2 linked regions of the Sphaerotilus montanus genome follow. The protein of the gene in region 1 interacts with the protein of each later gene in a pairwise test. Links are inferred from orthologs where the notes say so. Each region holds a gene or a part of one and is shown on either strand. Other genes may lie near its edges.

What was found.
Region 2: the proteins of BDD16_RS18765 (region 1) and glmS interact in binary tests that used the Escherichia coli proteins (3 or more experiments, as listed by UniProt). The link is inferred for Sphaerotilus montanus from one-to-one orthologs.

What each region holds. Positions count from the first base shown.
Region 1 is NZ_JACCFH010000001.1:4,123,823-4,128,794, reverse strand. What follows is about bases 1,120-4,119. They hold BDD16_RS18765 (phosphatase PAP2 family protein), read right to left. Parts: upstream 3,229-4,119; coding sequence 2,011-3,228; downstream 1,120-2,010. Other genes in these bases: BDD16_RS18760 (patatin-like phospholipase family protein), read left to right, coding at 3,220-4,119; BDD16_RS18770 (CDP-alcohol phosphatidyltransferase family protein), read right to left, coding at 1,382-2,014; BDD16_RS18775 (bifunctional alpha/beta hydrolase/class I SAM-dependent methyltransferase), read left to right, coding at 1,120-1,440. Outside these bases: more of BDD16_RS18775, read left to right, coding at 1-1,119; more of BDD16_RS18760, read left to right, coding at 4,120-4,257; BDD16_RS18755 (SDR family NAD(P)-dependent oxidoreductase), read left to right, coding at 4,254-4,972.
Region 2 is NZ_JACCFH010000001.1:2,041,073-2,045,343, reverse strand. What follows is about bases 401-3,337. They hold glmS (glutamine--fructose-6-phosphate transaminase (isomerizing)), read right to left. Parts: upstream 2,832-3,337; coding sequence 969-2,831; downstream 401-968. Other genes in these bases: BDD16_RS09290 (Lrp/AsnC family transcriptional regulator), read left to right, coding at 2,996-3,337; BDD16_RS09300 (hypothetical protein), read right to left, coding at 401-719. Outside these bases: more of BDD16_RS09300, read right to left, coding at 1-400; more of BDD16_RS09290, read left to right, coding at 3,338-3,505; BDD16_RS09285 (hypothetical protein), read right to left, coding at 3,480-3,857; bifunctional UDP-N-acetylglucosamine diphosphorylase/glucosamine-1-phosphate N-acetyltransferase GlmU, read right to left, coding at 3,854-4,271. UniProt on the Escherichia coli protein: Catalyzes the first step in hexosamine metabolism, converting fructose-6P into glucosamine-6P using glutamine as a nitrogen source.

The DNA.
Region 1 (4,972 bases):
GGGGCGGTCATCGCAGCCACCTGGATCCACGACCATGCGCCGCACATCCGCGGCGTGGTCATGGCGGCGGCGGCGTTCCAGATCAAGCTGTATGTGCCGCTCGCCAAGCCGGCGCTGCGGCTGGCCCTGGGATTCAAGCCGGACCTGGCGGTCACCAGCTACATCCGCCCGTCCATGCTGACCCATTCGCACGAGCAGGCCCGCGCCTACGCTGCGGATCCGCTGATCGCCAGGCGCATCTCCGCCCGGGTCCTGCTCGGTCTGGCCGACACGGCCAAGCGCATCGTCGCCGATGCCTTCGCGATCGACGTGCCAGTGCTGATGCTGGTCGCGGAGAAGGACTACGTCGTGCACGCCGCGCCACAGCAGCTGTTCTTCGAGCGCCTGGGCTCGCGCCACAAGCGCCTGCTGGTGCTCAAGGACTGCTTCCATGCGGTCTTCTACGAACAGGGGCCGCCGATGGACGAGGCGATCCAGGCGACCCGGCAGTTCATCGACGGCTGCTTCGGCCACCCGATCGCCGCGGTCGAGGAGCACCTGGATGGCGACCGGAACAGCCGCAGCGCCGCCCAGTTCGGCCACCTGCAGCGGGGCACGCTGGGCACGGCGCTGGAGCGCGCGGCCAACACCGTCCAGCGCCAGATGCTGCAGTGGCTCGGCCCGCTCAGCAACGGCATGCAGATCGGCCTGACGCAGGGCTTCGATTCGGGTGCCTCGCTCGACTACGTCTACCGCAACGAAGCCGGCGGGCGCTTCGGCATCGGCAAGTTCATCGACCAGGGCTATCTGCAGGCAATCGGCTGGCGCGGCATCCGGCTGCGCAAGCAGCACCTGCAGCAGGCGCTGTCCGAACTCATCGCCACGCACCCGGCCAATTTGCCGCTGCGCATCCTGGATGTCGCCGCGGGCGGCGGGCGCTACGTGCTGGAAACCGCCAAGCGCTTCCAGGACCGCCCCATGCACATCACCCTGCGGGACTACGCGCAGGCCAATCTGGACGCGGCCCGCCAGCTGGCCGAGGCGCTCGCGCTGAACCACACGGTCGAGTACGAGTGCCGGGATGCGTTCTCGCCGGACAGCTACCCCATCGACGAGTCGCAGTTCGACATCGTGATCGTGTCGGGCCTGTACGAACTGTTCGCCGAGAACGCGCCGGTGCTGGCGTCGCTGCAGGGCATCCAGCGCCAGCTCCGCCCCGGCGGACATCTGGTCTACACCGGACAGCCGTGGCACCCGCAGCTGCTGATGATCGCCCAGACGCTGAACAACCACCGCGGCGAGCCGTGGCTGATGCGGCCACGGCCCCAGGCGGAACTCGACGCGCTGGTGGCCAGCATCGACTGCCGCAAGACGCAGAGCCTGATCGGGCTGGCCGGCATCTTCACGGTGTCCGTGGCGCGCCACGAGCCACCGCCCGCAAAGCCTGTCGCAGCCGGTTGACGGTGGTCCAGACGAGCAGCACGAGCGTGAGCATCAGCAGCCCGTCGAACCAGTCCGCCCTCGCGCCACCCGCCACCAGCAGCCCCATCAGCCCGAAGACGACCGCGCGGTCGCTCTTGCCCATCGGGCCGTCGAAGCGGCGGTCCGCGCCGATCAGCACGGCCAGCACGCCGGCAAACTCGGCCAGCAGCGCCGCTGCGACGACGATCACCAGCATCGGCGCCCGCACCTGCGCCACCAGCGCGAACGGCAGGTAGAGCGCCACGTCCGAGAGCTGGTCGCCCATCTCGTTGAGCAGGGCGCCCAGCGCCGTCTTCTGCCCGGTGGCCGTGGCGAGCATGCCGTCGACCGCGTTCAGGGCCATGCGCAGCAGCATGGCGACCGGGAACAGCCCCCACAGCCACCGGTTCGCCGGGTGCAGCGCCAGCACCACGCCATAGGCCAGCGAGAGCGCCATGGCCAGCACGGTGATCTGGTTCGGGGTGACGCCGCGGCGCACCAGCGACGCGAGCAGCGGCCGCAGCGCCTGCTGGAACCGGGGTTTGAGGTCGTAGACCGAGAAGGAGAGGTTCATGCGAGGTAGTCTGCCAGCCGCACACAGCGTTCGTAGCCCATCGCGCAGTGCAGGTAGACGATGCGGCCTTCCGCCCACGCGGCGCGCACCACCGCGGCAATCTCTTCCACGGCGGCGGGTACCGGGGTCACCAGGTCGAGCAGCGGCAGATGCCGGTAGCGGATCGCCGCGGCGCGCAACAGGCTGGGGGTCTCGGGCAGTTCGGCGGACAGGTCCACCACCACGCAGTCCGGCGGCAGCAGCGCGGCCTCGCGGTCGGTCAGACGCCGGCCAATCCAGAGCCGCTCCGACACCCGGACCACAGGCGCATGGTGCCGCTCCCGCCACTGCACCAGCCACCACGTCAGCCGGTACCCAGCAAGATACGGCGCGTACAGGCCCCAGACCCACAGCGGATGGCGCCCCGTCTGCTTGTGCAGAAAATGCCGGTCCCGGCGCGCATAGGCCATGCTGACCAGCAGCAGGCTCAGCGTCAGGTACAGCCCCAGCAGGCTGTGCAGGGCCAGCGCGCCGACGAGGAAGGTGACAGTCGCCGCGGCCACGTAGTGCAGGGCCACCGGTACTTCGTGCGAACCCGGTCGGACCCACCCCACCACGGCCAGACCCAGCAGTGCGCCGGCCACGCCGTCCAGGCTCTGGTGCTGGTAGGTGAAGACGGTCGCGACCGACACCAGCAGCAGCGCCACCGCCAGCAGCCACCGCGCCGGGCGGCTGTCGAGCGTGTCGCGCAGCGTGAACCAGAACACCACACAGTAGGCGACATGCAGCGACGGAATCTGGTTGTACGGCCGGTCCACCAGGCCCAGACCCGCGTACAGCAGCGCCAGGACCGGTGACTGCACCGCAGGCCGCACAAAACCGCACTGCACCGGGAGGGCCGCGAACACCAGCGCGGCCACCACCGTCGCCAGCAGCAGGCGCTGGCTCAGCAGGCGCAAGGCCGCGCGGTCCGGCACGAGAAAGAAGCTGCCCGCATAGAACAGACCCGAGCAGAGGTAGGGCAGGACCATCCACGCGATGAACGGGATCTGCCGCTCGAAGGCCAGCGCGATCTGGCGCGACACCTGCGCCCGCTCCGCCAGGTGGTTGGCGGTTTGATAGCATGCCGTGAACACCAGCGTGTTCAGCAAGAGCAAGCCGATGCGCTGCCGCCAGGTCGCAGGCAGCGCCCCCTTCCCTTCAATGGCTCCGATGGATGCAAGACGGTGGGACATCGATACGCGCGTTGCCTGGTGATGGCCGGCGGGGGCTTCCGGTTCGGTTATTACCTGGGCCTGCATGCGGCGCTGGCGGCGCAGGGCCGCGCGCCCGATGTGCTGCTGGCCAGCTGTGGTGGCGCCATCGCCGCGGCGATCATACAAGCGCTGCCGGACGCCGCTGCGCGCCGGGACTGGCTCGCCTCACCCGCGATGCACGCCTTCTGCCGCAGCCTGCAAGCGCGTCCGGGCGCCACGCTCGGCGGCGCACTGGCGGGTGCGCTGGCTCGGTTCTGCAATCGCCAGCCGGCGCCGCGGGTGCCGGATCTCTTCAATGACTACCTGTTCGAGCTTCCGGCGAGGCTGCCGCTGCCCGCCGCACCCGATCCCGCCCCCGGGCCGGCCGTCGCCTTCATCGCCGGCACCCTGCTCTACGGCGAACACGAGGTCGGCCAGCCGCGTGGCGCACGCCCGCTGTTCGCCGAAACCGTGCTGTGCGACACCCGCACGGCCGCGCTGCTGCAGGGCCGGCGCGCCCCGATGGACGATCCCCGCTGGGGCCACGGGGTCATCGCACCGGACCTGCGCACGGTCACGGACATGCCGGTCGCCGACGCGGTGCGGGCGTCGATCGCCGACATGTTCTATTTCCGCTGCCATGCCCACGCGGGCCGGCATTACCTCGGCGGCGCCATTGATCTGGTGCCCGTCGAGATCGCACGACAACTGGCGAACGAGGTCTTCATGGAACACAAGGCGCCTTATGACCGCACCCTGGCCACGCCCGCCCTGCGCGCGGTGCTGGGCGTCGATGGCCACCGGCGCATGCACCACGTGATGCACGCCGATCTCCACGCCCACCCCGGCCGTTGCAGCTACGACACCTCGGACATGCGCCGCGCCTTGCCGCACGCCCTGCTGCTCAAGCGCCTCCGCTGGGCGGCGAACCGCATCGAACTGGCCGCCCCCGAGCAGCTCTCGGACTACCGCCGGCTGGTCGACGCCCAGTGGCACTACGGCCACCAATGCGGGCAGCGCCTGGCATGAGTCCCCTGAACATCATGGTCATCGGCGGCACCAGCGGCATCGGCTGGGCCCTGGCGCTGCACTACCTGCAGGCGGGACACCGCGTGGCGGTGTGCGGCCGGGACCCCGGCAAGATCGACGCCGACGCCGCGCGCCCCTACCCGCAGCTGAAGCGCTATGCACTCGACATCGCCGACGCCGCGGCGATCGACCACGCGCTGGCCGACTTCTTGCCCGCGCCGCTGCCGCTGGACCTGCTGATCGTCTCGGCCGGGACCTACTTCAACTCGCGCCACCACGCGCTCGACGCCGACGCGACGCTGCGCCTGCTGGCCACCAACGTCAGCGGCCTGCACCACGCCTTCGAGTGCGCGGCCCGGCGCCTGCTGCAACAGCCTGTCGGCGCGCAGCGCGGGCAGCTGGTGGCGATCTCCTCGGTGGCGGGCCTGCTCAAGGACTATCCCGGCGCATCGCTCTACAGCGCCACCAAGCGCAGCGTGCTGAGCCTGTGCGAGACCTACCGCATCGCGCTGGCGCCATTTTCCATCGCCGTCACCGCCATCGTGCCGGGCTACATGGACACCGCCCGGCTGCGCGAACTCAACGGGGGCGATGCCAGCGGCAAGCCCTTCCTGCTGTCCGAAGCGGCTGCGGTCCGCGAGATCACCGCGGCCATCGCACGCCGCCAGCCGGTGCATGTGTTCCCGTGGCAGATGCGCTGGCTGGTGGCAGTGCT
Region 2 (4,271 bases), 2.1 Mb from region 1 along the record:
CCAAACTGAGATATCTCTTGGTGAAGAACCGATTCTTCTGAAAGACGTTGCGCGACAAGATTTTGTTTTTCTATCTCAGGAGACTTTATTACAAACGCGTGATAGGCACTTGAAATTCTGTCAAGAGCAAATTTTCTTGCCTTGGTTCGCCGCCCCCCGTCTACTTCAGGAACAAGTTCAAGCCCTGGTATTTCCCTTTCGAGAACATCCTTAAGACTGAGGGACAGTATTTCAATTTGATGCCGCATCGACATCGGTTTTTGACCCGCATTGAGGACAATAATTCGATAGATGAGGTGCCGTAAATCAGGTTCAGCACGAATTTCAAGATGGACGGTTTGATTGGCAGGAAATTTGTGACCAGAATCCAATAGATCACGGAGTATGTAGGTTCGTTGAAGCCCATCAAGGATATTCAACGGCAAAGCGGCGAGTAGTGCATCCCGTACTGTATCGTTGTTGCCGCTTTCGTATGCAGCCATGACTCTTTGCACTTTATCGATAGATACCGCCAGAGTAATCGTCGGAAGTAACGTACCGCTAACAATATCGTCTTTCATTTGGGTGTAAGCGGAAAACTTCTCCCTTCTGCGTTGAATAGAGAACTCGAAAAACTTGTCCCCGACTACCTTCAGATAGTCATCGATTGAACATTGGGCGTAGATGACGGGCGTATTCGTGCGCAAGTCATACTGTGTTCCGAGAATATCTAATTTCACACTGGCTCCGTTAAAGTGAGAATCATGCGACGGATTTTAAGCACAGTCAGGTGGGATTGACATCACTTAAAGACTGCCGAGGCTGAGGGAAGAACAAATTAGTACGCTCCAGAGCACCAAGCAGCGATTAGAGTGACCAGGACCGCTGCAAAGTCGACACCGAAAGAACTAGCCCACAGTGCAGACACACTGCCCAAAAAAAAGGGCCCGAAGGCCCTTTCTATATCGACGCAATCCGGTCGGCTCCGCTCACTCCACCGTGACGCTCTTCGCCAGATTCCGCGGCTTGTCCACATCCGTCCCCCGCGCACACGCCGTGTGATACGCCAGCATCTGCAGCGGCACGACGTGCAGGATCGGGCTCAGCGCGCCGTAGTGCTCCGGCATGCGGATGACGTGGACGCCCGGCTCGTTCTCGATGCGCGTGTCGGCATCGGCGAAGACGAACAGCTCGCCGCCGCGCGCACGGACTTCCTGCATGTTGCTCTTGAGCTTCTCCAGCAACTGGTCATTCGGCGCGATGGTGACGACCGGCATGGCCGCGTCCACCAGCGCCAGCGGGCCGTGCTTCAGCTCGCCGGCCGGGTAGGCCTCGGCGTGGATGTAGCTGATTTCCTTGAGCTTCAGGGCGCCTTCCAGCGCGATCGGGTAGTGGCGGCCACGGCCCAGGAACAGCGCGTTCTGCTTCGGCGTGAACAGCTCGGCCCACGCGATGATCTGCGGCTCCAGCGCCAGCACCGACTGCACGGCGGCCGGCAGGTGGCGCAGGTTGCGCAGCGCGGCGACTTCGCCCGTTTCCGGCAGGTGCCCGCGCTGCTTGGCCAGCACCAGCGTCAGCAGGAACAGCGCCACCAGCTGCGTCGAGAACGCCTTGGTCGAGGCCACGCCGATTTCCGCCCCGGCGTGCGTGATGAACGACAGCTTGCACTCGCGCACCATCGCGCTGGTCGAGACGTTGCAGATGGTCAGCGTCTGCTCCATGCCCTGGGCGCGGGCGTGTTTCAGCGCGGCCAGCGTGTCGGCGGTCTCGCCGCTCTGGCTGATGGTGACGACCAGCGTCTTCGGGTCCGGCACGCTGTCGCGGTAGCGGTATTCGCTGGCGATCTCGACCTGGCACGGGATCTTGGCGATGCTTTCCAGCCAGTACTTGGCGGTCATGCCCGAATACGAGCTGGTGCCGCAGGCGAGGATCAGCACCTTGTCGATCTGGCTGAACACCTCGGCCGCGTCGTCGCCGAACAGGTCCGGGGCAATGCCCTCGACGCCTTCGAGCGTGTCGGCGATGGCGCGCGGCTGCTCGAAGATTTCCTTCTGCATGTAGTGGCGGTACGGGCCCAGTTCGGCCGCGCCGCTGTGGGCGTTGACGGTCTTGACCGGGCGGTCGATGCGTACGCGGGCGCCGCCATCACCCTTGCCGGTGATCCAGTACTTGCCCTGCTGCAGGTCGACCACGTCGCCTTCTTCCAGGTAGACGATCTGGTCGGTCACGCCGGCCAGCGCCATCGCGTCCGAGGCGAGGAAGTTCTCGCCCTTGCCCACGCCCAGCACCAGCGGCGAGCCTTCACGCGCGCCGACGACGCGCAGCGGCTCTTCCTGGCAGAACACCGCGATCGCGTAGGCGCCGCGCAGCTGCGGCAGCGCGCTCTGCACCGCGTCGAACAGGTCGCCCTGGTAGAGCGAGTCGATCAGGTGGGCAATGACCTCGGTGTCGGTCTGGCTGGTGAACTCGTAGCCGCGGGCCTTCAGCTCGGCACGCAGTTCGTCGTGGTTCTCGATGATGCCGTTGTGGACCAGCGCGATGCGGCCGGCCTTGGCGCTCTTGGCATCGAAGCCGGGGCCGTGGCTGAAGTGCGGGTGGGCGTTGTGGACGGCCGGCACGCCGTGGGTGGCCCAGCGGGTGTGGGCGATGCCGACGAGGCCTTCGATGCCGTCCTGCAGGACCATGGCGTCCAGCTCGGCCACGCGCGAGGTGCTGCGCGAGCGGCGCAGCTGGCCGCCCTGGTGCACGGCAACGCCGCAGGAGTCATAACCACGGTACTCGAGGCGCTGCAGACCCTGGAGCAGGATGGGGACGATGTTGCGCTGACTGACGGCGCCGACGATTCCGCACATGGTTGGACTTCCCTTGGCAAACAGTGGATGGAGACAGGCGCCGATCGTAGCGAGCTTGTCGCGCAATGAATGAGCAAAGAATTATCGTTTTCGACGAATTCCTTCGTCTTGCATTACGATTGCAATGAACCGCCATTCAGAATACATATTCGGAAATTTATTGCATGACACCCCGCGAAACGATGCCGCTGGACGCCATCGATCTGCGCCTGCTGGACGAACTGCAGCGCGACGCCGCGCGCTCGAACCAGGCGCTGGCCGATGCGGTGCATGTCTCGGCCGCCACCGCCCTGCGCCGCATCAAGCGGATGGCGGACGCCGGGGTGATCGAACGCACCGTCGCCGTGCTGTCGCCCGAGGCGCTGGGCCACGGGCTGACGGCCATCGCCGAGGTGACGCTGGACACGCAGTCGGTCGAGCGGTTGTCGGCCTTCGAGGCCCGCGCTGTAGCGGACGCGGCCGTGCAGCAGTGCTACCGCACCCAGGGCGGGCCGGACTTCGTGCTGGTCGCGCAGGTGGCCGACATGCCGGCCTACCAGGCGATGGCGCAGCGGCTGTTCACCAGCGACGCCAATGTGCGCAACGTGCGCTGCTTCTTCAGCGTGCACCGCGCGAAATGCGGGCTGCAGATCGCGCTGCCCAGGCCGGTCAGTCCCGGCGCAGCAGGCGCTTGACCCAGGACGTCGGGGCGGCGCGCTCGCGGGCGAGCCAGGCGTCGTAGACCGCACGCCGCGCCGGATCACCCAGGACGGCGCGTGCCAGGCGGCGGTCCTCGGCGCGGCGCTGTTCGGTGCGCTCGGCGGGCAGGTCCCGGCGCTGGATCGGCGTCAGCGGCGGCGGCAGGGTCGGCTCGATCCGCATCCACGCGATCTGCAGCTCGGTCAGCGTGCAGTCCTCGGGCAGGCCGAGGCGCTGGTAGTGCGTCGGCTCGATCGGCAGCACGCCGGTCGGCACCACAGGCGCGGCAGGCGCACCCGCCGCCGGCCCACGGCGCCAGGGCAGCAGGCTGCTGGCGAGCGTGCTCACTTCTTGGGCGCCTTCACCGGACGGGTCCAGCCGCTCAGGCTGGTCTGGCGTCCACGGGCCACGGCGAGCTGTCCGGCGGCGACGTCCTTGCTGATGGTCGAGCCCGCGCCCACGGTCGAGCCGGCCCCGATGGTCACCGGCGCGACCAGCACGCAGTTGGAGCCGATGTGGACATCGGCCTCGATGGTGGTGCGGTGCTTGTTGGCGCCGTCGTAGTTGGCGGTGATGCTGCCGGCGCCGTAGTTGACGCGCTCGCCGACCACCGCGTCGCCCAGGTAGGCGAGGTGGTTGGCCTTGGCGCCGCGGGCCATCGTGGAGTTCTTGACCTCGACGAAGTTGCCGATGTGGACCTCGTCGCCCAGCTTCGCGCCGGGGCGCAGGCGGGCGAACGGACCGATCTGCACGCCCGCGCCG